4 regions of the Acidovorax sp. LjRoot74 genome follow, and region 1 is predicted to be linked to each of the others. Evidence: predicted binding sites of a transcription regulator. Region 1 holds the regulator's gene; each other region holds the start of a gene.
The links. Region 1 encodes sigma-54, which starts transcription at its own class of promoters, with help from an activator protein. Its sites were predicted from a motif close to TGGCANGNAANCTGCTTT; they were not measured.
Positions count from the first base shown of each region.

Region 2: ACSQ3O_RS25715 (pilin) is a predicted target of sigma-54. The motif match lies at 5,191-5,208, and genes of this name have one in related genera.
Region 3: nirB (nitrite reductase large subunit NirB) is a predicted target of sigma-54. The motif match lies at 3,363-3,380, and genes of this name have one in related genera.
Region 4: ACSQ3O_RS12000 (BMP family protein) is a predicted target of sigma-54. The motif match lies at 3,462-3,479, and genes of this name have one in related genera.

Region 1 is NZ_CAXUTI020000001.1:5,200,663-5,207,733, forward strand. Features, by position in the region: gene ACSQ3O_RS24730 (glutaredoxin domain-containing protein) at 1-406, shown strand, start outside; gene ACSQ3O_RS24735 (RNA polymerase factor sigma-54) at 471-2,054, opposite strand; gene lptB (LPS export ABC transporter ATP-binding protein) at 2,054-2,836, opposite strand; gene lptA (lipopolysaccharide transport periplasmic protein LptA) at 2,833-3,489, opposite strand; gene ACSQ3O_RS24750 (thiol:disulfide interchange protein DsbA/DsbL) at 3,625-4,272, opposite strand; gene ACSQ3O_RS24755 (SPOR domain-containing protein) at 4,340-4,993, opposite strand; gene argS (arginine--tRNA ligase) at 5,009-6,718, opposite strand; gene ACSQ3O_RS24765 (PsiF family protein) at 6,937-7,071, shown strand, end outside.
Region 2 is NZ_CAXUTI020000001.1:5,406,440-5,413,510, forward strand. Features, by position in the region: gene ACSQ3O_RS25690 (CHASE2 domain-containing serine/threonine-protein kinase) at 1-252, shown strand, start outside; gene ACSQ3O_RS25695 (Stp1/IreP family PP2C-type Ser/Thr phosphatase) at 270-1,058, shown strand; gene ACSQ3O_RS25700 (FHA domain-containing protein) at 1,100-1,750, shown strand; gene ACSQ3O_RS25705 (CHASE2 domain-containing protein) at 1,833-4,097, shown strand; gene ACSQ3O_RS25710 (MBL fold metallo-hydrolase) at 4,145-4,933, shown strand; gene ACSQ3O_RS25715 (pilin) at 5,246-5,761, shown strand; gene ACSQ3O_RS25720 (Wzy polymerase domain-containing protein) at 5,769-7,071, shown strand, end outside.
Region 3 is NZ_CAXUTI020000001.1:2,188,298-2,195,368, forward strand. Features, by position in the region: gene pheT (phenylalanine--tRNA ligase subunit beta) at 1-1,168, shown strand, start outside; gene ACSQ3O_RS10145 (integration host factor subunit alpha) at 1,207-1,533, shown strand; gene ACSQ3O_RS10150 (MerR family transcriptional regulator) at 1,631-2,062, shown strand; tRNA gene ACSQ3O_RS10155 (tRNA-Pro) at 2,093-2,169, shown strand; gene ACSQ3O_RS10160 (single-stranded DNA-binding protein) at 2,370-2,678, shown strand; gene nirB (nitrite reductase large subunit NirB) at 3,613-6,156, shown strand; gene nirD (nitrite reductase small subunit NirD) at 6,174-6,530, shown strand; gene ACSQ3O_RS10175 (nitrate- and nitrite sensing domain-containing protein) at 6,588-7,071, shown strand, end outside.
Region 4 is NZ_CAXUTI020000001.1:2,562,765-2,569,835, reverse strand. Features, by position in the region: gene ACSQ3O_RS12020 (glycine-rich domain-containing protein) at 1-424, shown strand, start outside; gene ACSQ3O_RS12015 (enoyl-CoA hydratase-related protein) at 554-1,399, shown strand; gene ACSQ3O_RS12010 (threo-3-hydroxy-L-aspartate ammonia-lyase) at 1,608-2,636, shown strand; gene upp (uracil phosphoribosyltransferase) at 2,673-3,302, shown strand; gene ACSQ3O_RS12000 (BMP family protein) at 3,529-4,539, shown strand; gene ACSQ3O_RS11995 (5'-methylthioadenosine/S-adenosylhomocysteine nucleosidase) at 4,678-5,643, shown strand; gene ACSQ3O_RS11990 (ABC transporter ATP-binding protein) at 5,644-7,071, shown strand, end outside.

The sequences.
Region 1 (7,071 bases):
ATCGGTGGGCACGGACGGCCGCGTTGTCTACAGCGACAAGCCCCCGGTGACAGGCGCCGTGGAAAAGACCATGAAGCTAGAGAACCTGCCGGTGAGTGTGGTGCCGGGCGCATCGCCCGCACCCAGCCCAGCGCCCCCAGACACCACACAGACCGCACAAACCACAGCCCCCAGGGGCGATGTCGTGCTCTACATGGCCACCTGGTGCGGCTACTGCAAGGCGGCGAAGGCCTACCTGGCGGGCAAGGGCATCGCGTACCGGGAGCTGGACATCGACACGCCTTCGGGCAAGGCGGCGTTCAAACAACTGGGTGCCCGGGGCGTGCCCGTTTTGCTGACCAACGGGCAGAAGATCGCGGGATTCACGCCGCAGGCGTATGACGCGGTGTTCGTGGCGCGCAAGTAATCGGACACCATCCCGCCACCTTCAGCGCGCCCAGGCAACACGCACGCCCCTCAAAGCAGCAGCGCTACAGCGCCTTGCGCAGATTCGCTGGCGCGATCTTGAGCGCCTCGCGGTACTTGGCCACGGTGCGGCGTGCGCATTCGATGCCCTGCTCCTTGAGCATCTCGGCGATCTGGCTGTCGGACAGCGGCTTGGTAGGGCTTTCGGCCGACACGAACTGCTTGATGAGCGCGCGCACGGCGGTGCTCGATGCGTTACCGCCGGTTTCGGTGCCCAGGCCCGAGCCGAAAAAATACTTCAGCTCGTAGGTGCCAATCGGCGTGGCCATGTACTTGGCAGTGGTCACGCGGCTGATGGTGGACTCGTGCAGGCCCAGCTCGTCGGCGATGTCGCGCAGCACCAGGGGACGCATGGCGAGTTCGCCATGGGTGAAGAAGTTCTTCTGCCGCTCGACGATGGCGCGCGAGACTCGTAGGATGGTGTCAAAACGCTGCTGGATGTTCTTGATGAACCAGCGCGCCTCCTGCAGACGCTGCTGCATCCCCTGGTGGCCTTCGCCGCCCTTGTGGCCGCGCAGCGCACCGGCGTAGATGTCGTGCACGCGCAGGCGCGGCATCACATCGGGATTGAGTTGCACGATGAAGTTGTGCTGGCCATCCCGCCCGTTGGCGCGCCCGGCCTTGCGCACGATGACGTCGGGGATGACGATGTTGCGTTCCACATCCGCAAAACGGCGGCCGGGGCGAGGCTCCAGGCGGGCGATGAGCGCCATGGCGGCGCGGGTGCGCTCCTCGCCATCACCACAGGCCTGGGTGAGGCGGCGCACATCGCGGCGGGCCAGCATCTCCAGCGGCTGCTGGCAGATGCGCAGCGCCGTCTGCACGGTGTCAGGGTCGGCCTCTTCGTCGGCATCCAGCGCCTTGAGCTGCAGCGTGAGGCATTCCGCCAGGTCGCGCGCGCCCACGCCCGTGGGTTCCAGGCTTTGCAGCAGGCGCTGGGCCACCGTAAAGCGGTGCACCAGTTCCTCGATCTGCTCCAGGTCCTCGGGGCCTGCCAAGGCGGCGGCGAGTTCTTCGAGCGGCTCTTCGAGGTAGCCATCGTCGTTCAGCGATTCGATCAGGAACCGCAGCGCGGCGCAGTCCACCTCGGACAGGCGCAGCGACAGCGCCTGGCGGTGCAGGAAGGCGGTGAGCGATTCGTGCGAACGGGCCAGCTCGGTGGCGTCGGCCTCGTCGCCTTCGGCACCGTTGTGGGTGCGTGCCGGGGCATCGCCGCCCCACTCGGCATCGTTGGGCGCCATCTCCACGGTGCCGTCGCCGCTCCAGTCGGGTTCGTCGGCGCCAGCGCCCAGCGTTTCAGCATCATTTTGGGGCTCTGCGCCTGCTGCGCTTGCGCTGGATGCTCCTGAAAATATAGCATCGTCTGCACTGTAGTCATCGGCCTGGGCGGGGGTATCGGCAGCTTCCAGGCCAAACTCCTCGCGCGGGGCTTCGTCGGCATTGCGTTCGAGGAACGGGTTTTCGTCGAGCATCTGCTCGACTTCCTGCGAGAGTTCGAGCGTGGACAACTGCAGCAGCCGGATGGACTGCTGGAGCTGGGGGGTCAGTGCGAGGTGCTGCGAGACGCGCAGCGACAGTCCAGGCTTCATCACATCCTGAAGTGTTCGCCCAGGTACACCCGGCGCACTTCGGCGTTGTCCACGATCTCGGACGGCGTGCCCTGCGCCAGCACACGGCCGTCGCTGATGATGAAAGCGTGGTCGCAGATGCCGAGCGTCTCGCGCACGTTGTGGTCGGTGATGAGCACGCCAATACCGCGCGCCTTCAGGAAGCCGATGATGCGCTGGATCTCGATCACGGCGATGGGGTCAATGCCCGCAAAGGGCTCGTCCAGCAGGATGAAACGCGGCTGGGTGGCCAGGGCGCGGGCGATCTCCACCCGGCGGCGCTCGCCCCCCGACAGCGCCATGGCAGGCGAGGCGCGCAGATGCTGCACGCGCAGCTCTTCCAGCAGAGCCGTGAGGCGCTCTTCGATGGCGTCGCGCGAGAGCGGCTGGCCGTCGTCGCCACGCTGCAGTTCGAGCACGGCGCGCACGTTTTCTTCGACCGTGAGCTTGCGAAAAATCGAGGCCTCCTGCGGCAGGTACGACAGCCCCAGGCGCGAGCGGCGGTGGATGGGCATGTGGGCCACCGAATGGCCGTCGATGCGGATGTCGCCCGCATCGCTGCGCACCAGGCCGACGATCATGTAGAACGACGTGGTCTTGCCCGCGCCATTGGGCCCGAGCAACCCCACCACCTCGCCTTTTTGCACCACCAGCGACACATCCTTGACGACCTTGCGGCTGCCATAGGACTTGGCCAGGTTCTGCACCTCCAGGCGGCTGCCGGCCTGGGTGTCAGGGCCGGGATGAACGGGCACCGCGCTCACTTGGAGCCGCCACCAAGGTTGCTGCTGGGGCGCAGCACGGGTGCCGCGCCCGGTGTGGAGGGTGCGGGCGCCGCAGCGCCTGCGGGCGGGTCCTTGGGCGCCAGCACCGCACGCACGCGGTTGCCGGGGGCTGGGGCATCGCCCGCCGCATTGGTGGCGGGAGCGCGCTGGCCGTCCACGGTGAACACGTCGGTGAGGTTGTTGTAGACGATCACAGCGCCAGTGATCTCGTCGCTGAGCGCTGCGCCCCGGTAGCGGCGCAGCTCGGCGCGGGTGATGAAGCGCACGTTGTCGGCCTTGCCGTCGTATTCGATGACCTCGCTCTCGCCCTCGATGTATTCATCGGGCGCGCCAGGCAAGGTGTCGCGCTTCTGGCGGAAGAAGGCGCGTTTGCCCGCCTCGGCCGTGACCACGCCGAACTGGTAACCATCGGCGTCCTGGCGCACATCCAGCCGCGCACCGCGCAGCACGATGGTGCCCTTGGTCATGACCACGCGCCCCGAGAACACGCTGGTCTGCTTGAGTTCATCGTGGCGCAAAGCGTCGGCCTCGATGTTCATGGGCTTGGCGCGGTCGGCTTTTTCAGCATGGGCCACGCCGTGAAGGCAGGCCAGGGCCGCGAGCAGGAGGGTCGGAAGGAGGCGGTGGTTCATAGGGCACGAATCTTGCAGTTCATTGTAGCCATCCCCACACGCCCTCCATGAAAAAAGCCCGCATCAGCGGGCTTTCTTCGCAGGGTATCCAGGGCCTTTGGCGCGTTGCAACCAGCGCCCAGGTCGGCCTGGGGCTTACTTTTGCTTGACCAGCGCTTCCACCACCTGCAGCACGTTCTGCATGTTGCCTGCCATGGTGCCGTCGGTGTAGAACTTGCCCGCCACGCCCATCGAGGGCACGCCTTCCACGCCATAGGCGTCCTGCAGCTGCGAAGCGCGGCGGACCTGGTTGGACACGGTGAACGAGGTGTAGACCTCCTTGAACTTGGCGGCATCCACACCCTGTTGAACCACCCAGGCAAAAATCTCGTCGTCCTTGGCGAGCTTGGCCTTTTCTACATGGATCGCGCGGAACACCTTGGCGTGCAGCGCTTCGAGCTTGCCCATGCCTTCCAGGGTGTAGAAAAGCTTTTGCTGGGGCACAAAGCTGGCGTTGAAGGCCACGGGCACGCGGCGGATGAACAGGTCCTTGGGAGCGGCCTTGACCCAGGCGTCCAGCGTGGGTTCAAAAGCATTGCAGTGGGGGCAGCTGTACCAGAAGAACTCGATCACATCGACCTTGCCAGCAGGAGCATCGGGTGCCACGGGCTTGTCCAGCCGCTTGTAGTCCTTGCCCTCCTTGAACTGGCGGGCCTGGGCCAGCGCAGGGGTGGCGACGGGCAGCGTCAGGGCGGAAGCGGCAACTGCCGAAGCAGCGGACAAAGAAAACTCACGGCGTTTCATGGCAAAGACTCTCCTAGTTCAGGTCTGGGGGATGGGAGCCGGGCCCCCGCAAAAAGTTCACGCAGCGTCAGCGCTGCACACGCACCAGGGCAGACTCCAGCCCCGCGCCGTCGAGTTTTTCCTTGAGCTGCTCGGCATCGTCCCGTTTGGTGAACGGGCCCACGCGCACACGGAAGACCGCGCGGCCGTTTTGTTCGCGCTCGCTCACACGGGCCTCCCAGCCCATCATGGCCAGCTTTGCGCGCTGGGCATCGGCGTCGGCCTGGGTGCGGAAAGCCCCGGCCTGCACGAAGTAGTCAAACGGGTCCACGTTACCCTTGGCAGCCGCCTTGGCCACGGCCAGATCGCCCAGCGGGTCGGCACCCGGCTTGGTTTCGGCCTTGGCGGCCTCGGGTTTGCTGGCGGCGGGCTTGGGGGCAGATGCCGCAGCGCGCACCTCGGGCGCTGGCGCAGCGGCCGAAGCGGGTGCAGACGCGGCAGCCGCCACGGGCGGCGTTGCGGGCCGGGCCGGGTTCTTGCCGTACAGCGGCGAGTTCGGGTCCCAGTTCTTGTTCTTCTGCGACTCGGCGGCGTCCATGTCTGCCGTGCGCCCGCCGCCCTTGTTCAGAAAAGGCACCGGCACCTTGGTCACATACACGGCCACCGCCAGCGCGGCGCCCAGGCCCACGATGACGCCGACGATAAAGCCGATGATGGTCCCGCCCGTCTGTTGCTTTTTCATATTGGTAGTAACTGCTTACATTCTGGCTGGAGCCGACACGCCCAGCACGGCCAGCCCATTGTGCAATACCTGCGCGGTGGCGGCGACCAGCGCCAGGCGGGCCTTCTTCACCGCTTCGTCGTCCACCAAGATGCGCTCGGCATCGTAATAGCTGTGGTAGCTGGCGGCCAGGTCGCGCAGATAGAAGGTCACGTCGTGTGGCGCCTCGCCGTCGGCGGCGGCCGTGAGCATCTCGGGGTACTTGGCCAATTGCAGCATCAGGGCCTGGGCCTGGGGGCCTTCCAGCGCCGACAGGTCCACATCCTTGAGCGACGCTACATCACCCCCACCCGCCTCTTGCCAGGCCCGCAGCACCGACTGGATGCGCGCATGCGCGTACTGCACGTAGTACACCGGGTTGTCGTTGTTCTGCGCCACGGCCAGGTCCACGTCGAAGGTGTATTCGGTGTCGGGCTTGCGGCTCAGGAGGAAAAAGCGCACCGCGTCCTTGCTGGTCCACTCGATCAAATCGCGCAGCGTGACGTAGCTGCCCGCGCGCTTGCTGATCTTGACTTCTTCGCCACCCTTGACCACACGCACCATGGTGTGCAGCACGTAGTCGGGGTAGCCCTGCGGGATGCCCACATCAGCCGCCAGCAGGCCCGCGCGCACGCGGGCGATGGTGCCGTGGTGGTCCGTGCCCTGGATGTTGACGACCTTGGTGAAGCCGCGCTCCCACTTGGCGATGTGGTACGCCACGTCGGGCACGAAGTAGGTGAAGCTGCCGTCCTGCTTGCGCATGACGCGGTCCTTGTCGTCGCCGTAGTCGGTGCTCTTGAGCCACAGCGCGCCGTCCTGCTCATAGGTCTTGCCGTTGGCCACCAGCTTGTTCACCGTGGCCTCGACGCGGCCGCTGGTGTACAGGCTGGACTCCAGGTAGTACTCGTCGAACTGGAGGTTGAACGCCTGCAGGTCCTTGTCCTGCTCGTTGCGCAGGTAGGCCACGGCAAACTGGCGGATGTTGTCGTAGTCCTCGACATCGCCATTGGCCGTGAACTCGCGGTCGTCGGCCTTCACGGTGGCCTTGGCCTTGAAGGCCTCGGCAATGTCGGCGATGTAGTCGCCGTTGTAAAAGTTCTTGGCCAGCGGGTTGTCGCTGTCGGTGGGCCAGCAGTCGTCACCGGGCTTGAAGCCCTTGGCGCGCAGCTGCGTGCTCTTGGTCAGGGTGTCGATCTGCACACCCGCGTCGTTGTAATAGAACTCGCGGTGCACCTTCCAGCCCTGGGTGCTGAACAGGTTGCAGATGGCGTCGCCCAGCGCGGCCTGGCGGCCATGGCCCACGTGCAGCGGGCCCGTGGGGTTGGCCGAGACGAATTCGACCAGCACCTTGGCGCCGCGGTCGGCCTGGTAGCCGAAGCGCTCGCCCGCGCCCAGCACTTCGCGCACCACCTCTTGCTTGGCAGCGGGCTTGAGGCGAATGTTCAGAAAACCGGGCCCGGCAATCTCGATGGCATCGACCCAGCGGGTGAATGCAGGCGTGGCCTCCAGGGCCGCCTTGAGCTGTTCGCCCAAAGCGCGCGGATTGAGCTTGAGCGGCTTGGCCAGCTGCATGGCCGCCGTGCAGGCGAAGTCGCCATGCGCGGCCACCTTGGGGGATTCAAAGGCCGCCTTGGCGCCAGCGCCGGGGGAGAGTTTGTCCAGCTCGGCCGCAAGCGCGGCCAGCAGATCGTGTTTGACAGAAAGCATCGGGGGATTTTACGGGCCGGGCCGCCCCCGCCCCTGCGGGCTGGTGCATGGCGCATTTGCCCGGCACCCGGCGCCATGCCGCGCGCAGCCAAGACGCAACAGATTGTCAGGAATTCTTTCCGCCCGTATCGCCGAGTCAGCCACGCGTGTCCCCGGTACGTTGTAATCGGGCAATCCGACGCGGGTTGCGTCTGATGCCACTACCCAATGGAGCCAACATGAAGAAGCTTCTCACCCTGTCTGCCCTGAGCCTGGTCCTTTCGTTCGGTGCAGCGCACGCTGCCGACGCCCCCGCCAAAGCGGCCACCGCCGCGCCCGCTGCCACGGCGGCATCTGCCGCACCGGCGGCCGAG
Region 2 (7,071 bases), 210 kb from region 1:
GCCAGGGTAGTGGCGCTGGCGCTGCAAAAGCGCCCTGAAGCACGCTATCAGACAGGCCGCCAGTTTGCCGCCGATCTGCGGCAGGCTGCCGCCGGAACAGCTGGCGCCCATGGCCTGCCCACGCCCGAAACAGTGGTCTATGATGCGGACCGCGATGCAACAGGGCATGAGATGACGGATTTTCAGGAAACCGTGATGGATCCCCCCGCTGTGCGGGGAGCGTCAGCCCCGCCCGTTTCAGGCGCCCAATGACGCTCGCCCACACATCCATGACCTATGAATTTTTCGCACGGACCGACAAGGGCCGGGTGCGCAGCAACAATGAAGATGCGGTGGCGGTCGATCGCGAAGCGCAGGTCGCCATACTTGCCGACGGGATGGGCGGCTACAACGCAGGCGAGGTGGCCAGCGGCATGGCCACTACCTTCATCCGTACCGAGATGGCCCGCTGGCTGGCCCAGGCAGGCACCACCCCACAGTCCACCGATGTGCGCCGCGCACTGGAAATCTGCGTGGAAAACGCCAACCACGCCATCCTGGGTGCATCGCTGTCGAACCCCCAATACGCCGGCATGGGCACCACCCTGGTGGTGGCCGTGTTCCACGGCAGCCGCCTGATCCTTGGGCACATCGGCGATTCGCGGTGCTATAGGCTGCGGGATGGCACGTTGCAGCAAATTACGCGGGACCATTCGTGGCTGCAGGAACAGATCGATGCGGGCCTGCTCACGGCCCAACAGGCGGCACAGTCCTCCAACCGCAACCTGGTGACCCGCGCTCTGGGCGTGGAGCCCAACGTCATGATGGAGGTCAACGAGTTCCAGGTGGCCGCCAACGACCTCTTTCTTTTGTGTTCGGACGGGCTCACTGACATGGTGACCGATGCCGATCTCGCGGAAATGGTGCGAGCGCCACTCGCCCTGGAAGAAAAAGCCACATTGCTCATCGACACAGCCAACGCGAACGGCGGCCGTGATAACGTGAGCGTGCTGCTGGTGCAGGCCGCTGCGGGAGGCAAGAAGCGCGGCCTTATGTCCCGATTGCTAGGGGCCGCTTGAATGGCCCAAACCACAACAATTCATCACATCAGGAGTGGATCATGCCGAGAATGATCGTTTCAATCGACGGGGTCGTCATCAAGGAAGTGCAACTGACCAAGGAGCGGACCACGCTCGGCCGACGCCCGTACAACGACATCGTGATCGACAACCTTGCCGTGAGCGGTGAGCATGCCGTGATCCACATGGCCGAACATGAGGTCGAGATCGAAGACCTGGGCAGCACCAACGGCACCTATGTGAATGCCAAAGCCGTTAAGCGCCATGAGCTGCGCAACGGCGACACCATTGAAGTTGGCAAATACAAGATCCGCTTCCTGCAGGAAGCCGAAGGCCAGAACTTCGAGAAAACCATGATCTTCAAGCCGGGCATGGTTCCCCCCATGGGCACGGCTGCGCGGCCGACCCCCACGGCGCCCGCCCCCATGCCCATCTCCGCAGTGATCCGAGTCATGTCGGGTGCGGCGGCCGGGCGAGAAGTGTCCTTGCAAAAGGTGGTGACAACCATCGGCAAACCAGGTGTGGCCGTGGCCTCCATCACCAAACGCCACCAGGGATTTGTGCTGGCCCATGTGGAGGGCCCCGAAACACCTCTGCTTAATGGCGCCTCGATCGGAACATCTCCCGTGCCGCTCAAGCATGGAGACCGGCTGGAACTGGCTGGCACCGAGATGCAATTCGAACAGGTCTGAGGGCTAGCGCTGGTGTGGGGCCTTCACGGCTGCCACAACAGTGCTGTTACCGCACACCTTTCCACTCCATGCGGCCAGGACCATGCGACAGCAGCTATCGCACCTGTTCCTGCGCCGCTGGCGGCGTATCGCTGTCACCCTGATCCCGCTGGTCTTTGCGCTGCTGCACATTGCCGATGTGCTGCACCTGCAGGTGCTGGAACGGCTGGACAACATCATCTACGACACGCGCCTGCGGGTCACCATGCCCCGCACGCTGGACGAGCGCATCGTCATCATCGACATCGATGAAAAGAGCCTGGGCCAGGTCGGCCAATGGCCATGGAGGCGCGACAAACTGGCTGCCCTGACGCGCGAACTGTTCGAACGGCAACAGGTGTCGGTGCTGGGTTTCGATGTCGTGTTTGCAGAAGCAGATGAAAGCTCGGGGCTCTCCACACTGCGCGAGCTGGCGCAAGGAGCATTGCGCGAACAACCCGGGTTCCAGGAACAACTTGCACGCCTTGCCCCGTCGCTGAACTACGACGCACTGTTTGCACAGTCCCTGCAGGGCCGCCCTGTGGTCCTTGGCTACTACCTCTCGGGCAGCGACCGGGACGGCATCACCAAGGGGGCGTTGCCCCCTCCAGCGCTGCCGCTGGACCGCTTGCGCGGCTTGCCACTGATCGCCACGTCGTGGAAGGGCTATAGCAGCAACATCGAGAGTCTTGCGAACACCGCACCCGCTGCCGGGTTCTTCAATTCGATCACCGACGAAGATGGCGTTGTGCGCTCCCTCCCGCTGCTGGCCGAGTACCAGGGGCAATACTACGAATCACTGGCCCTGGCCATGTTCCGCGCCGTGATTGGTTCACCCGAGATCCACCCGGGCTTCGCCAATCCGGTCCCCGGCGGCACTTATGATGCCTTGCAAAGCATCGTGCTACGCGCCGATGGCCGCTCCCTCGCGCTGCCGGTGGATGATCAGCTGGCAACCCTTATCCCTTACCGAGGTCCGGGCGATGCCCGGGGTGGCTCCTTCCGGTATGTCTCTGCCTCGGATGTCCTGGAAGGCAAACTGCCACCAGGCCAACTCAAAGACCAGTTGGTGCTGGTGGGCTCCACAGCGCCCGGGCTGCTGGACCTGCGGGTGACCCCCGTCGGCCGAACCTATCCGGGGGTGGAAGCGCATGCCAATGTGCTTTCAGCCTTCCTGGATGGCAAGAACATCGTACGGCCCGACTACGCCATTGGCTTTGATGCTTTGCAGCTGCTGTGCGCTGGACTGCTGCTGGCCATTGCGCTGCCCTTGCTGTCGGCATCCGCAGCAGTGCTGCTGAGCGGGGGCGTGGTGACCGCGCTGGTGAGCGTCAACCTTTGGCTGTATCTTGCGCACGGACTCGCTTTACCACTCGCCACGGCAGTCGTGATGGCGCTGCTGGCGTTTGCACTCAACATGGCGTATGGCTACTTTGTGGAGAGCCGCTCCAAGCGTGAACTGGCCACCCTGTTCAGCGCGTATGTGCCACCCGAGCTGGTGGCTGAGATGGTGAAGCAACCCGAGCACTACAGCATGCAAGCCACCAACCGCGAGTTGACCGTGATGTTCTGTGACATGCGTGGCTTCACGGCGATGTCGGAGCGCATGGAGCCACTGCAGCTGCAGGCGTTGCTCAACGAGGTGTTCAGCAAACTCACCCACATCATCCGAAGTCACCGGGGAACCATTGACAAATACATGGGCGACTGCGTGATGGCATTTTGGGGTGCCCCCGTTGCCACTCCGGACCATGCCCACCTCGCCGTGTCGGCCGCCATGGAAATGGCCCAGGCCATCGGGCAGATCAATGCCGACCACCGGCAGCGTGGCCTGCCTGAAATCGGAGTAGGCATCGGGCTCAACACGGGCGTCATGTGCGTGGGCGACATGGGCTCGGACATACGCCGCGCCTACACGGTCATCGGCGATGCCGTGAACCTGGGATCGCGTCTGGAGGGCCTGTCCAAACACTACGGCACTGCCATTGTGGTAAGTGAAAGTGCCCAGTCACTGGCCCCTCAGTTTGTCTGGCAGCAGATGGACCGCGTGCGCGTCAAAGGCAAAGCCCAGGCTGTTCCCATCTACCAACCCTTGGGCAAACTGGGGCAGGTGCCCCATCGCCAAGCGGAAGAGCTGGAAGTGTGGACGCAATTTCTAGCAGCCTATGCTGTGCAGGAATGGGCACAATGTGATGCATTGTTGACTCAGTTGCGAGAGTTCGAACCCAACGCTGTGCTGCACGCGCTGTACGCCGAACGCGTGGCGAGCCTCCGGTTGTTGCCCTTCAACCCGGAGTGGGACAGCGCCACCAACTTCGACACCAAGTAAGTAGACAGAGTAAGCAGGCAACCAAAACAACAGCGGGAAGGCTTGACATGCAGATTCGCGTGCTGGGTTGCTCCGGTGCCATCGCCAAGGACTGTCGCACGACGTCCTTCTTGGTTGGAGACCGCATCCTGATCGATGCGGGCACCGGCGTGGGCGACCTTACGCTGGAGGAAATGGGCCGAATTGACCATGTCCTGCTCACTCACTCGCATCTCGACCATATCGCCGCACTGCCCCTGATGCTGGACGCGGTCTCGTCCTCGCGCCGCAGCCCCTTACAGGTTCATGCCTTGCCTGCCACGATCGCAGCACTCCAGGCACACGTGTTCAACAACGTGATCTGGCCAGACTTCAGCACAATCCCATCGCAAGCATCCCCATTCCTTCAGTACCAAGCCTTTGCGACCGGCGAGTTGCTGGCGATAGACGGCACCGAAATCGAAGTTCTCCCCGCGCGCCACACCGTCCCTGCCGTAGGCTTCGCCGTACGCGGAGACGCGGGCTGGTGGGTGTTCAGTGGCGACACCGAACGCAACCAGGCCTTCTGGGACCGCGTTAACACGCTGCCCGTAGCCTACCTCGTCATAGAAACCGCCTTCAGCAACCGCGAACGCGATCTTGCCTGCCGCAGCCTGCACCTGTCACCAGACACCCTGGCCCAGGAACTGGCGCATATCCACCCGGCAAACCGCTACCCCATCTACATCACACACACCAAGCCTTCAGAAACCGAACTCATCATGGAGGAGATTCGGCAGCTTGATGGCACAGCGGGCATCCAACTTGGTCCTCATGACATCCGCTGGCTGAGAGCAGGTCAAACGCTTGAGGTGTGAGAGTCGGCTTGACAATACTGACTGACAAAAATGTAAAGTCACATGATCGACGGGGGCTTTTTTTGGCGCGAGACAGATCTATCTAGTGCGCTCCCCCGAAGAGGTCTGTGAACAATGTTGAAGAAGAACCTTTTTTTCGGATGTTTGCTCATCAGTTGCTTGACTTTGCTGATCCAGCACCCCTTTCAAAGGCGCCGGCTGTCTTTTTCAGGGCTCTTACAGCAGTCGAGCAGTCGGCAGACAAGACCCGCCCTGGCAGGCACGGGGATTGCATAGCAACTGCGCATTTGCAACTTTTCCTAGGAGTTTTTCATGAAGCGCTCTATCCAAAAGGGTTTTACCCTGATCGAACTGATGATCGTGGTTGCGATCATCGGTATCTTGGCTGCCGTGGCTCTGCCTGCGTACCAGGACTACACGGCTCGTGCAAAGGTGTCTGAAGCCATTCTGGCAGCATCTTCTTGCCGCACCAGCATCACCGAAACCATCCAATCGGCATCGTCCGGTACGGCAATCGCCGCAAACGGTTGGGGTTGCGAAGTCTCGGTCGGCTCTGGTACCAAGTATGTGAGCCGAATTGACACGACCGCATCTGCGCCTGCCACTGCGGGTGGTGGCGTGCAAATCATCGTGACTACGCAAAACATTGCCACCGGCGCCAACGGTACTCTTCGCATGGCTGCTTGCAGTGCTGCAACACAGACCACCTTCGCGACCTGCCAGCAGCCTAACTTCGGCTTGGCTGTGAACAGCTGGCTGTGCGGTCCTGGCACTACTGGCACGCCTATGCTGGCCAAATTCTTGCCTGGCTCGTGCCGCGCCGCATAATTGCCAATTGACCTCTAAAGAGCGGCTCAGGCCGCTCTTTTTATTTATGCCCGCCTCGTTGCTTCATGCCTTCGGCATTCTCGGTTTCTTCCTCTCCTGGCTCTCCTATGATCACTACCGGCCTTGGGTGAACTTTCATGCTGAGACACTGGCGTTGCTGGGGCTTTGGCTGCTGGTAGCCAGCCGCACTGTGGGTGGGCAATCAGGCTCTACATTGATGGCACCCAAGTGGATCTGGATTCCAGCAGTTACGATCCTCCTGCCATGGCTTCAGTTTTTTGGTGGCATTGCATTGTTCGCTGGCGATGCCTTGGTCAACTCCATTTACTTGACGGCATTGACGGCGGCTATTGCGCTCGGCTACACCTACGCATCCACGGAGCCCAGTAGAAAACAGAACCTGTTCCCCATTTTTTGTGCAATCTGGCTGGCCGCATTGATCTCGGCAGCCATAGGCCTGCTGCAGTGGCTGGACCTCCAAGGGCCGCTGGCAATGTACGTTGTACAAACCGACTTCGGCGAACGGGCACTTGGAAATCTAGGCCAACCCAATCAACTCGCCACGCTGCTGTTGATGGGCCTTGCTGCGCTGACTTGGACTTATGAGCAAAAACGCATAGGCCCGTGGGGGTTGGTATGTGGCGGAGGCTTTTTGACACTCGTACTCGTGCTCACCCAGTCTCGCGCAGGGATCTTGAGTGCAGTGGCGATGGCCCTCTTTGTTGCCTGGAAAAACATTGGCCATTCATCTCGCCTGAAGCCTCGGTATATTCTCGGTTGGCTGTTGTTGTTGCTTACAGCAGCACAACTATTGCCGCTGGTGAGCGAAGCAATGCTCATGGACGAGAGCCGAAACCTCATTGGCCTCAGAGATAATGGGCGACTGGTGATATGGCACCAAGTGTTCAATGGTATTTTGGAAGCCCCTTGGACAGGATATGGCTGGAACCAGACACCCACAGCCCATTCGGCAGGCAGTCTCACGGTACAAAGCTCGATGACTTACACCAATGCCCACAATGTCGTTTTAGACATATTGGCATGGACTGGCATTCCTCTGGGACTTGTGCTCACTTCGCTCTGCGCCTATTGGTTGCTTTCCAGGATCCAATTGTTGAGGGAGGTTGGTGGAGTCTATGCCATGGCCTGCCTTACCCCAGTTGTGGTGCACAGCCTCCTGGAATATCCATTCGCATACTCTTATTTTCTTATTTCCGCAGGTCTAATGATAGGATTTGTAGAGGCATCTTGCCTGCGCGCGCCCTCAACCTCCATCACACGAGCCCCATTGGCTGCAATCCTAGCCTTAT
Region 3 (7,071 bases), 3.0 Mb from region 1:
CATGCAGGCGCAATGCGCTGATGCGTTGCGCGGCCTGGGCCTGCCGGTGACGGAGGGTGATGGCTTGCTCACCGTCGTGCCGCCCTCGTACCGCTTCGACATCACCCTCGAGGAAGACCTGATCGAAGAGGTTGCGCGCATGGTGGGCTACAACAACCTGCCCACAACCCCTCCGCTGGCACCCATCACGCCCAAGCTGGCGCGCGAAGCCACGCGCAGCCCCTTTGCTGTGCGCCGCTTGCTGGCGGGGCTGGGTTACCAGGAAACTATCAATTTCAGCTTTGTGGAAGAGCGCTGGGAGCACGAGCTGGCGGCCAATGCGCAGCCCATCAAGCTGCTCAACCCGATTGCCAGCCAGATGAGTGTGATGCGCTCGACCCTGCTGGGTTCGCTGCTGCAGGTTTTGAAGTTCAACCTGGACCGCAAGGCCCAGCGTGTACGCGTGTTTGAGCTGGGCCGTGTGTTTCTGCGCGATGGGACCGTGCGCGACACCGACACGACGGTGGAAGGCTTCCACCAGCCCATGCGCGTGGCGGGGATGGCTTATGGCCCGGGCGACATGCTGCAATGGGGCCGCAAAGAGCAGTCCATTGACTTCTTCGACGTGAAGGGGGATGTGGAAGCACTGCTGGCTCCTTTGCAGGCAACCTTTGAGCCTGGCACCCATCCCGCCATGCACCCGGGCCGCTGCGCACGCGTGCTGGTGCAAGGCCGTGCGATCGGTTTTGTGGGCGAGTTGCATCCTCAGTGGCGCCAGTCCTGGGATTTGCCCCAGGCCCCTGTGATGTTCGAGCTGGAGCTGGATGCCGTATTGCAGCGTGTGGTGCCGCAGTTCAAATCTGTGGCCAAGCACCAGGCGGTGGAGCGCGATCTGGCTGTGGTGGTCGCGGAGCGTGTGACGCACGCTGACATCATGGCGGCGGTGCAGCAGGCGGTGCCCGGTGCCACGCTTCGCTCGGCCGTGCTGTTTGATGTGTATCGCCCCAAGGTGCTGCGTGCAGGCGAAGAGGCCTCTGCAGGTGGACTGGCGCAAGGTGAGAAGAGCCTTGCCGTGCGCTTGACGCTGGGCAGCGACGACGCCACGCTGACGGAGGCTGAGATCGATGCTGCGGTGCAGGCCGTGGTGGCTCAGCTGGTCCAGCGCACGGGTGCAAGGCTGCGTGTTTGATGACCGACAAAGATAACGCCCAACCGGGGAGGGATGCCATGATCGAATTTGCCGTCGAAAGCCTGGAGACACCGGCACTGACCAAGGCACAGCTGGCCGATCTGCTGTTCGACCAGATCGGCCTGAACAAGCGCGAGTCCAAGGACATGATCGACGCATTCTTCGATCTGATCGCGCAAAGCCTGGTTGAGGGCAAGGACGTCAAACTCTCGGGTTTTGGCAACTTCCAGATTCGCACCAAGGCGCCGCGTCCAGGGCGCAATCCGCGTACTGGGGAGGCCATTCCCATCAGGGCGCGCCGGGTGGTGACTTTTCATGCCAGCAGCAAGCTCAAGGAGCAGATCCAGACAGCGGCTGTGGTGTGAATTTGTACCGAATTTGTGTGCAAGATGAAATCGGTGGCTGGCAGTATTGGCGCGTCTGCAGTACGCTTGTCGGCTTTCCGGTTTGAATCCGCATCCCATGGGCACCACCCTTCCCTCCATTCCTGCCAAGCGATACTTCACGATTGGTGAGGTTGCGGAGTTGTGCGGCGTCAAGCCCCATGTGCTGCGCTACTGGGAGCAGGAATTCACGCAGCTGCGGCCCATGAAGCGGCGCGGAAATCGGCGCTACTACCAGCACCATGAGGTGCTCATGATTCGCCGCATCCGCGACCTGCTGTACGACCAGGGCTTCACCATCAGCGGGGCCCGCAATCGACTTCAGGAGTTGGCCCATCCCACACGTGAAGAGCCTGCAGGGGCTGCGGTGGAGTCGTTCGACAGCGAGTTGCCGAGCATGCTGCTCGACAGCACTCAGGATCTTTCGATTCCTTCCGTGGGCTTCGCATTGGACTCCAATGCAGTGCGCAAAGAGTTATTTGAGATTCGTGCGCTACTTTCTCTGGGCTGAGGTTTTTTGTGTATATAATCTAAGTCTTGTCGGCGTGTAGCGCAGCCTGGTAGCGCACTTGCATGGGGTGCAAGGGGTCGCGAGTTCGAATCCCGCCACGCCGACCATTGTTAGCAAAAGCCCAGAACCGAAAGGTTCTGGGCTTTTTTGCTTTTACGCCGCTTTGGGCAGGCTGAGAGGTTGCGCACACCTCTCTTGCGCTGAAACGGTGGAGCCGCTCTCGACATGGGTTCGAAGCAGCACATTGCCTTGTGTTGAGTGCGCCAAGACGGAACAAAACAACGCCCACATTGGGTCAAGGATCTTCATGATCGACGGATTGGTGGCCGGACGGCTTTACGGCGAAATCGAACAGCGTATGGACAAGGCGGGCAAAACCTTCGCTCTGGCCAAGGTGCGGGCCAGCACCGCCGATGGGGAGGTTTTGTTCGTCAACGTGATTGCGTTTGATGCAGGGGTCTGCGCCTCGCTGCTCTCCCTGCAGGATGGTGACTCGGTGGCGCTTTCTGGCAGCCTGACTCCACGTGTGTGGACCGACAAACAAGGCAACACCCGACCCGCGCTGGACATGGTGGCGCACCGGGTGGTCGTGCTGCCAGGGGTGGAGTCGGTGTGATCTGAGGCAGGGGCTTAGCGCCGCTTCGGGCGACCATGGCTCTGCGCTGCGTCGTGCTGACATGGTGGCCGCCCGCTTTGTGCTGAGCGGTGGGTGACCTGCTGGTTTTTTAGAGTGTGAGGCCTCCGTTGCGGGCCTCGCGGTGGGCCGTTCCGTTCCAGGCTGCCGCGATATTGACGCTTCTATTTTTGGGGTGCGGGTTTCCCAGGCGCAAATCCCAGGGCTTTGAGTTCGTCCTCACTCAGGTGTAGCTCGGTCAGTTCGGGTTGTCGTGCTTCTACATTGCGCCGCCGCTCAAAGTTGGTTGGCGGGCCTGCTTCTGTCAGTCGTCGGTCCTTCCCGCTGCGCCGGTCGGTGGCGACTCTGCGTTCTACGCTCATGGTCGTGATCTGCTGTTGGCGTTACAAAAATGGGGTTTGGCGCCTGCACTCGCCTGGGCCTGCACAAAGCGTGTGCTTCGCAGTCTGCCCGAGTTGATGCTGTTTGCAAACCAAAAAAGCGACCCGCTGTGAGGAGCTGGCGAGGAGATCAACACCTTGCCAGACATTGGGGATTCCCCATGTTGGGGATGCCTCGCGCACCGCATTGATGCGCCTTCACCTTGGTGGCGAACAAGCAGCCCGGGCTGTGCCCTTTGCCGCTCGGAATGAGCGTTTGCGTTTCCTGTCCTGGGATGAAAAAGATCGGCATGGATATTGCTGATCTCTTGGTGATCCTCCGGTAATGCTGCCCGGGATCCCATGAAACCCTCCGCTAAAGATGGCGGAACCCAAGCGAGTGCTGGGCGCAGTGGCCCACGTTTGGCTGTTCCAACCCACGCCCCGTGCTGTCTGCGGAGGGTGTGTTGCTTCGGTGCCCTGGACGGGGCCCGAGGTGCGCATCCTGCCTGTATCTCCCCCTTGGCGACGCACCGGGCCCTTGCAGGATGAAAAGCATGAAGATTGTTCTTATTGGCCACGGTATGGTGGGCCACAAGTTCCTGGAAAGCCTGGCTGAAACGGGGCTGTCCAATGTCGAAGTGACGGTGCTGTGCGAAGAGCCCAGGGCTGCATACGACCGGGTCCATTTGTCCGAATTCTTCAGCGGCAAGACGGCGGAGGACCTCTCGCTGGTCGAAGCGGGTTTCTTTGAGCGCACAGGCTTTTCGCTGCGACTGGGGACGCGTGCCGCGTCCATCGACCGGCGCACACACACTGTGACCACCGTCAGCGGCGACGTCTTTCACTACGACAAGCTGGTGTTGGCCACTGGATCCAATCCGTTTGTGCCGCAGGTGCCAGGGCGTGAGCGCGACCATTGTTTCGTCTACCGCACCATCGAGGACCTGGAGGCCATGCAAGCCTCAGGCGCCAAGTCCAAGACCGGTGTGGTGGTGGGCGGCGGCCTGCTGGGCCTGGAATGTGCCAAGGCGCTGCGTGACATGGGCCTGGAGACCCATGTGGTCGAGTTTGCCCCCCGCCTGATGGCCGTCCAGGTCGATGAAGGCGGTGGGCGTGTGCTCAAGGCCAAGATCGAGGAGCTGGGCGTGCAGGTGCACACTGGCCGCAACACCCAGGAGATCACGGACGGTGCGCGTGCGCGCCACCGCATGAAGTTTGCGGACGATTCGTACCTGGAGACCGACATGATCGTGTTCTCTGCTGGCATCCGCCCACGCGATGAACTGGCTCGCCAGTGTGTACTGGCCATCGGCCCGCGCGGTGGTGTCGCCATCGACAGCGCTTGCCGCACCAGCGACCACAATGTGTATGCCATTGGCGAATGTGCCTCGTGGAACGAGCAGACCTTCGGTCTTGTGGCGCCGGGCTACGACATGGCCCGCGTCGCGGCCCGCCACATCGCGGGCGATGCCGAGGCGGCCTTCGTCGGCGCCGACATGAGCACCAAGCTCAAGCTCATGGGCGTGGACGTCGCCAGCATCGGCGACGCCCATGGCAAGACGCCGCACAGCCGCAGCTGCCAGTACGTGGACGAGCGCCGCCAGGTCTACAAAAAGATCGTCATCAGTGAGGACGGCAAGCAGCTGCTGGGCGCCGTGCTGATCGGCGACGCCACCGAATACGGCACGCTGCTGCAGATGGCGCTCAACGGCATCACCCTGCCCGAGGACCCCGAGTTCCTGATCTTCCCGTCCAGCGACGGCAAGGCCAAGCCCGGCCTGGGCGTGGACGCACTGCCCGACACCGCGCAGATCTGCTCGTGCAACAACGTCACCAAGAGCGGCATCTGCGAGGCCGTGGGCAACGGCGCCTGCACCATCGCCGAGATGAAAGTCTGCACCAAGGCTGGCGCCACCTGCGGCGGCTGCGTGCCCCTGGTCACCCAGGTCATGAAGGCCGAGATGGCGCGCCGCGGCATGGCCGTGAACAACCACCTCTGCGAGCACTTCGCGTACTCGCGCCAGGAGATCTACCACCTGGTGCGCGTGGGCCAGATCAAGAGCTTCGAGGACCTGCTGGCCAAGCACGGCAAGGGCATGGGCTGCGACATCTGCAAGCCCGTGGCGGCCAGCGTGTTCGCCTCGTGCTGGAACGAATTCGTGCTCAAGAAGGAGCTGGCCAGCCTGCAGGACAGCAACGACTACTACCTGGGCAACATCCAGAAGGATGGCTCTTACTCGGTGGTGCCGCGCATGCCCGGTGGCGAGGTCACACCCGACGGCCTGATCGCCGTGGGCCAGGTGGCCAAGAAGTACGGCCTGTACACCAAGGTCACGGGCGGCGCGCGCGTGGACATGTTTGGCGCGCGGGTCGAGCAGTTGCCGTTGATCTGGGAGGAGCTGATCGCCGCCGGTTTCGAGTCGGGCCATGCCTACGGCAAGTCCCTGCGCACCGTGAAGAGCTGCGTGGGCTCTACCTGGTGCCGTTACGGAGTGCAGGACAGCGTAGGCTTGGCCGTGGAGCTGGAGAACCGCTACAAGGGCCTGCGCGCCCCGCACAAGATCAAGTTCGGCGTCTCGGGCTGCACGCGCGAATGCGCCGAAGCGCAGGGCAAGGACATCGGTGTCATCGCGACCGAGAAGGGCTGGAACCTGTACATCTGCGGCAATGGCGGCATGAAGCCGCGCCATGCCGAGCTGTTCGCGTCCGATCTGTCCAAGGAAGACCTGGTGCGCATGATTGACCGGGTGCTGATGTTCTACGTGCGTACGGCCGACCGGCTGCAGCGCACCAGCACCTGGCGCGAAAACCTCGAAGGCGGCCTGGACTACCTGAAAGACGTTTTGCAGAAGGACAGCCTGGGCCTGTGTGCAGAGCTGGAGTCGCAGATGCAGAACGTGGTGAACACCTACCAGTGCGAGTGGAAGACGGCGGTGACCGACCCCGAAACACGCAAGCGCTTCCGCTCGTTCGTGAACAGCGACAAGGCCGACGAGAACGTGCTCTTCGTCGAGGAGCGCGGTCAGATCCGCCCCGCGCGCGCCGAAGAACGCGGCCAGGCCGTTGCAAAAGTGATCCCCATCCGTCAGGCCGCTTGAAGAAAGAAGAGAACACCATGAGCGCACTCCCCATGACCAGTACCGACGCCCTCGCATGGACCGACATTTGCGCGGTCGATGACATCCTGCCCAGCACCGGCGTATGCGCCCTGGTGGCCAACCGCCATGTGGCGGTGTTTCGTGTCGGCGCCGATCAGTTTTTTGCCATCGACAACGTGGACCCCAAGTCCGGTGCCAGCGTGCTGGCTCGGGGCTTGGTGGGCAGCATTGGCGATCGTGTGGTGGTGGCTTCACCGCTGTACAAAAACCACTTTGATCTGCAGACCGGCGAATGCCTGGAGTTGCCGGGGCAATCGGTGAGCGCACACAGCGTGCGCGCTGTGGGCGGCCGTATCAGCGTGGCCGTGGCCTGACACAATTGCAGTCACGACGCGGCACTTCTGCTGCGTCCCAACAAACAGGAATCCTGCATGCCAGACCCGGCCGCGCCTTTGTCGGTATCGAACCTTGTGCTCCGCTCCAAACAGCTGGAGATCGATGCCGTGCGCCATCTGGCGAGCCGTGCCGAGCTGGTGGATGTGATCGGGCAACTGATCCAGGGCCTGCAGCGGGAGCGGGGTGTTTCGGGCGCGTACCTGGCGTCCAAGGCGCAGCGGTTTGCGGATGTGCGTTTGCGCGTCATCGAGGAGGTCGTGCCCCTGGAGGTGCGGCTGCGCGACGTGTTTGCGCAGCACATTGAACCGGGGCAGGGCGCCACTGCCAAGGCGCTTTCGCTGATGGCGTGGGCTTTGCTGGGCCTGGAGTCGCTGCCCGCGCTGCGCATCCAGATCGAGCGCCAGGCCATGTCGGCGCACGACTCCGTGGCGGCCTACAGCCACCTCATCGCGGGGCTGATAGAGCTGGTTTTCCACGTTGCTGACGCGGCAGGCCTGCCCAGCGTGTCGCGCATGCTGG
Region 4 (7,071 bases), 2.6 Mb from region 1:
CACCCAGGCCTACAAACTGTGGTGCCACAACGCCCTGGGCTTCTTCTTGCACCACACCCCGGCCGAGGCCCTGGGTAAAAAGGCCCGCCACAACGACGGCCTGCGCCGCTGCTGGTACTGGGTGTGCAAGGAGGAATCCATTGACCCCAAGGCCCCCAGCCGCCTGCCCCTGCTGTTTGCGCTGGATGCCAAGTTCGCCATTGCCGGGGGCTTCACCTACGTGCCCGACTGCTCCGACATTGCCCGCAAGAGCGACGCGGGCGGCAGCGGTGGCGACAGCTACTGCGGCACCAGCTTTTCGGACGGCAGCTACAGCGGCAGCTCAGGCGACTTTGGCGGCGCCGAAAGCTCGGACGGTGGTGGCGGGGATGGAGGGGACGGCGGGGGAGATGGCGGTGGTGGCTGCGGCGGGGGGGGAGACTGACTCGGCCACTAAAAATGCTCCTCTTTTCATAGCAATCAACCCAATACAGACAGGCGGAGACGGCCAAAAACGATCCAAGTCACCCAGGCGACGACCCGCCAGCGGCCAGCGGGTCTACAGTGACGGCCCATGAACACCACCCTCACCTGCTTCTCCCTCAGCATCACCGACCATGTGGCCCACCTGGTGCTGAACCGCCCGGAGGCCATGAACACCATGCACCCCACCTTCTGGCGCGAGCTGGACGAGGTGCTGGCCCAGCTGAACAAAAGCGGCGAGGCGCGTGCGCTGGTCGTCAGCAGCACCGGCAAACACTTCAGCGCGGGCATGGCGCTCGAAACCTTTGGCGGCGCCATCACCATGGACGACCAGAGCCCCGAAGGCCGCGCCGCCATCTTTGACCTGCTCACCGACATGCAGGCCACCTTCACCCGCATCGAAAGCCTGCGCATCCCCGTGATCATGGCCATCCAGGGCGGCTGCATCGGCGGCGCGGTGGACATGGTGACCACGGCCTGCGTGCGCTACGCCACGGCCGACGCGTTCTTCTGCATCCAGGAAATCAACATCGGCATGGTGGCCGACGTGGGCACGCTGCAGCGCCTGCCCAAGCTCATCCCGCTGGGCGTGGTCAAAGAGCTGGCCTACACAGGCCGCCGCCTGGGCGCACAAAAGGCACAGGGCTACGGCCTGGTCAACGAAGTCTTCGACACCCCTGAGGCCATGCTGGCCGCCGCGCTGCAATGCGCGCAAGAGATTGCCAGCAAGCCCCCCGTCGCCATCTGGGGCACCAAGCAGGCCGTGAACTACGCGCGCGACCACAGCGTGGAAGACAGCCTGCGCCAGATGGGCTGGCTGCAGGGCGCCATCTGGAGCAACCGGCACGTGATGGAGGCCGTCACGGCCATGAAGCAAAAACGGGCGGGCGAGTTCCCTTCGCTCACGCCGCTGATCCGGTTCAACGACCTGGGCTGACGAAACAGGGGGGCCGGCGCAGAGACAGCCCCAAGGACCACCGATCGCCCTATCTCCTGGGGCCGAGGGGCAAGGCAGAAGAAGACACAGAAACGCCTCGCTCACTACCAAATTCATAGCTGCCAGCGCTTACCCATCAGACGCTAGCAGCTATTTTTATGCCCAAATCGGGCCCATAGGGCTATCATGTGGCAACCCGGGGCGGCCCATGCCCCGCAGCGAGGACGCCACCATGACCGTGCCCAGCATGCCCCCTCCTGTGAGCCTGCCCACCCATGACGACGTGGCCGCTGCTGCCCGGCGGCTGGCGGGCGTGGCGCACCACACGCCGGTGATGCGCTGCAACACCATCGACGAGCGGCTGGGCGCCAAGCTGTTCTTCAAGTGCGAGAACCTGCAGCGCACCGGCGCCTTCAAGTTCCGGGGCGCCTACAACGCCCTCGCCCAGTTCAGCGATGCGCAGCGCGAACATGGCGTGCTCACTTTCTCGGCCGGCAACCATGCGCAGGCCATTGCATTGTCGGCCCGGCTGCTGGACATGCCCGCCCTGGTGGTCATGCCCGAAGACGCCGCCTCCTCCAAGATGGCCGCCACGCGCGAATACGGTGCCCAGGTGGTCACCTACAACCGCTACACCGAAGACCGCGAGGCCATCAGCCGCCAGCTGGCGAACGAGCGGGGCATGACGCTGATCCCGCCGTTCGACCACCCCCATGTGATTGCAGGCCAGGGCACGGCCGCCCTGGAGCTGCTGCAGGAGGTGCCCGACCTCGACTACCTGTTTGTCTGCCTGGGCGGCGGGGGCCTGCTTTCGGGCAGCCTGCTGGCAGCACAAGCGCTCGCGCCCCGGTGCAAGGTGATCGGCGTCGAGCCCGAGACGGCCAACGACGCCCAGCAGTCGCTGCGCGCGGGCCACCTCGTGCGCATCCCCAACCCACACACCATTGCCGATGGTGCGCAGGCCCCGAGCCTGGGAGAACTCACCTACCCCATCATCCGCGAGCATGTCGAAGACATCGTCACCGTGAGCGACCAGCAGCTCATCGAAGCCCTGCGCTTTTTTGCCCAGCGCATGAAGCTGGTCGTCGAACCCACGGGCGCTCTGGCCTTTGCGGGCGCGCAGGCGTTCTCGGGGGAAGACAACGGCGCCAAGCTGCTGCAAGGCGAGCGCGTGGGTGTGATCGTGAGCGGCGGCAACGTCGATCTGCCGCGCTACTCGCGGTTTCTGGCAGACTGACGCCCGTTTCAAAAAAGCAAAACCCTACTTCCAGCCATGAGCAACGTCACCGTCATCACCCACCCCCTCGTCCAGCACAAGCTCACGCTGATGCGCAAAAAGGACGCCAGCACCAACAGCTTCCGCCGCCTGCTGGGCGAGCTCTCCACCCTGATGGCCTACGAAGTCACGCGCGACATGCCGCTGCAGGACATCGAGATCGAAACCCCGCTGGAGACCATGACCGGCAAGGTCATCGACGGCAAGAAGCTGGTGCTGGTCTCCATCCTGCGCGCAGGCAACGGTTTTCTGGACGGCATGCTCAACGTGGTGCCCGGCGCGCGCGTGGGCCACATTGGCCTGTACCGCGACCCGGCCACGCTGCAGCCCGTGGAGTACTACTTCAAGATGCCGTCTGAAATGGACGAGCGCGACATCATCGTAGTGGACCCCATGCTGGCCACCGGCAACTCGGCGGCCGCCTGCGTGGACCGGCTCAAGAAACTCAACCCCCGCTCCATCAAGTTCGTCTGCCTGCTGGCCGCCCCCGAAGGCGTGGCCACGCTGCAGAAGGCGCACCCCGATGTGCCGATCTTCACCGCCGCCATCGACCGCGAGCTGAACGACCACGGCTACATCCTGCCGGGGCTGGGGGATGCGGGCGACCGGATTTTTGGCACCAAATAAGAGCGCAGCGCGCCAGGGCGTGCACCAGCCACCGCAGGGCCATGAAGCCCGGCGGTGGCTTTTTTTCATGGTGGCTCATCTACCTCCGCAGATTTTTACCACCTGGTGGCTTTCCTCTGGCAGACTTGCCAGCGGTTTGCCGCAGTCCGAGGGGCCTACTGGCGCGCTCCTTGCTTGACAAAGGCACCTCCAATCCCTTTGTTCATTTGTCTGAAGGAACCCCACCATGACCACTCGCCGCCTTTTCACCGGACGCTTGCTCTGCACCTCCCTGGCCCTCTCGGCCGCCATGGCGATGGCGCCGTCGCTGGCCACAGCGCAGTCCAAGCTCAAGGTCGCGGCGATCTACACGGTGCCTTTTGAGCAGCAATGGGTCAGCCGCATCCACAAGGCGCTCAAGGCCGCCGAAGCGCGCGGCGAGATCGAATACAAGGCCAGCGAAAACGTGAGCAACGCCGACTACGAGCGCGTGATGCGCGAGTACGCCACCGGTGGCAACCAGCTCATCGTGGGCGAAGCCTTTGCGGTGGAAGCCGCCGCCCGCAAGGTGGCCAAGGACTTCCCCAAGACCTCCTTCCTGCTTGGCTCCTCCGGCAAGCCGCAGGCACCCAACTTCAGCGTGTTCGACAACTACATCCAGGAGCCTGCCTACCTCAGCGGCATGGTGGCTGGCGGCATGACCAAGTCCAACAAGATCGGCATGGTGGGCGGCTTCCCCATCCCCGAGGTGAATCGCCTGATGCACGCCTTCATGGCGGGCGCCAAAGAGACCAATCCCAAGGTCGAGTTCACCATCACCTTCATCAACAGCTGGTTCGACCCACCCAAGGCCAAGGAAGCCACCTTTGCCATGATCGACAAGGGTGCCGACGTGCTCTACGCCGAACGCTTTGGCGTGAGCGACGCGGCCAAGGAAAAAGGCAAGCTCGCCATCGGCAACGTGATCGACACCCAGCCACAGTACCCCGACACGGTGGTCGCGTCCGCCATCTGGCACATGGAGCCCAGCATCGACCGCGCGCTCAAGCTGGTGAAGGACGGCAAGTTCACCGCCGAGGACTACGGCCCGTACTCGATGATGAAACACAAGGGCTCTGAACTCGCGCCCCTGGGCACGTTCGAGAAAAAGGTGCCCGCCGACATCGTGGCCAAGGTCAAGGCCAAGCAGGCCGACATCCTGGCGGGCAAGTTCACCGTGAAGGTGGACGACAGCCAGCCCAAATCGACGGCCAAGTAAGCACTGAACGTGCGGGCGCTCCCCCCTGCCCGCCCCTGTTCCAGTCTGTGCACAGGCCACCCCGGCAAAGCGGTGGCCTGTTTGTTTTGAAGCGTTGACTGCACGCACCGCTGTTTTCTTTGACGAGGCACCACCCCCATGCAATCCATCCCCACGGCCAAGCCCTCCCTGATCGCCCGGTGCACACGCCTGCTGGGCGCCCTCGCCCTCGCCGCCGTGGTGGCAGGCTGTACCACCACCGCGCCCGGCAAGACGGCTGTGCGGCTGGACGACACGCCCCGCATCGCCGTCATCTCTGCCTTTGCGCCCGAGCTGACCGTGCTGCTACCCCAGGTGCAGCAACCCGCCAAGCACAGCGTCAACGGCGTGGAGTTCACCACCGGCACGCTGGAAGGCAAGCCCGTGGTGGTGTTCCTCTCCGGCATCAGCATGACCAACGCAGCCATGAACACCCAGCTGGTGCTGGACCGCTTCAACGTGAGCCATGTGGTGTTCAGCGGCATTGCGGGCGGCGTGAACCCCAGCCTGCACATTGGCGACGTGACGGTGCCCGCGCAGTGGGGCCAGTACATGGAATGGCTGATGGCGCGCGAAGACAAGCCCGGCCAGTACAGCGCCCCCGCCTGGATGAAAAGCGAGCTGACGATGCCCGCCTTCGGCATGATGCACCCGCGCCCCGTGGAAGTGCGCTCGGCCGCCCAGCCCAAGCTCTCCAAAAAGTTCTGGTTTGAAGCCGACCCCAAGATGTTGGCCACCGCCCGCAGCCTGCAGAACGTGGGCCTGGAGCACTGCCTGGCCGCCACCTGCCTCAAGCAGCGCCCGCAACTGGTGGTGGGTGGCAACGGCGTCTCGGGCCAGGCGTTTGTAGACAACAAGGCCTTCCGTGAATACGCGTTCAAGACCTTCGAGGCCAACGTGCTCGACATGGAAACCGCCGCCACCGCCATGGTGGCGCACAGCAACGGCGTGCCCTACATCGCCTTTAGGTCGCTGAGCGATCTGGCCGGTGGTGGCGAGGGCGAGAACGAGATGGGCACCTTCATGGGCGTGGCGGCCGCCAATTCGGCCAAGGTGCTGCGGGCATTTTTAGCCAACTGGAAGTAAATGGCAGAGTCCACCGCCCCTGTCCTGCGCCTGTCGGGCATCACCAAGCGCTTCGGCAAGCTCGTCGCCAACGACGGCATCAACCTGACCTTGGCACGCGGCGAAGTGCTGGCCCTGCTGGGCGAAAACGGTGCGGGCAAGTCCACGCTAATGTCCATCCTGTTCGGGCACTACGTGGCCGACGAAGGTCACATTGAAGTCTTCGGCCAGCCCCTGCCGCCCGGCCAGCCGCGCGCGGCGCTGGCGGCGGGCATTGGCATGGTGCACCAGCACTTCACGCTGGCCGACAACCTCACGGTGCTGGACAACGTGCTGCTGGGCAGCGAGCCGCTGTGGCAGCCGTTCTCGCGCCGCAGCGAGGCACGCGCCAAGCTGCTGGCCGTATCGCAGCAGTTTGGCCTGCCGGTCAGCCCCGATGCGAAGGTGGGCAACCTCTCGGTGGGCGAACGCCAACGCGTTGAAATCCTCAAGGCGCTCTATAGGGGCGCCCGCATCCTCATCCTGGATGAACCCACCGCCGTGCTCACCCCGCAGGAGAGCGAGGCGCTGTTCGACACCCTGGCGCAGATGGTGGCGCAGGGCCTGTCCATCATCTTCATCAGCCACAAGCTGGGCGAGGTGCTGCGCGTATCGCACCGAGTGGCCGTGCTGCGCCAAGGCAAGCTGGTGGCCGAGGCGCCTGCGCATGGCACCACGCAGGGGCTGTTGGCGCAATGGATGGTGGGCCATGCGATTGAGGCGGCCGAACGCCGCCCCGCCAAGAACGTGGGCGATCCCATCTGCACCCTGACCAACGTCAGCACCGCACCCGCTGGGCGCGACCGGTTGAACGATGTCTCCCTCACCCTGCGCGCAGGCGAGATCGTGGCGATTGCGGGCGTGAGCGGCAACGGCCAGGTGGCACTGGCCGATGTGTTGTGTGGCGTGCGCGCAGCCACCACCGGCCAGGTCACCCTGCGCGGCGCACCGTTTCAAGCCCGCCCCGCATGGCTGGTCAGCCAGGGCGTGGCCCGCATCCCCGAAGACCGTCACGCCGTGGGCGTGGTGGGTGACCTGCCCGTGTGGGAGAACGCTGTGGCCGAACGCCTGCGCGGCCCCTGGTTTGCGCACCCGTGGTTCCGCGCCTTCTGGGTCAAGCGCCGGGCGGCCCGCCAACATGCGCAGCGCGTGGCCGCGACCTTTGACGTGCGTGGCGGCGGAGCCGATGCGCCTGCTCGGTCGCTGTCGGGCGGCAACATGCAAAAGCTCATCCTGGGCCGGGCGCTGATGCCGCCGCAGGACGCGGCGGGTAATTCGGCTCCCGCGCCCCAACTCATCGTGGCCCACCAGCCCACCTGGGGGCTGGACATTGGCGCGGTGATGTTTGTGCAGCAGCAGCTCATCAACGCCCGCGATGCGGGAGCCGCCGTACTGCTGATTTCTGACGAC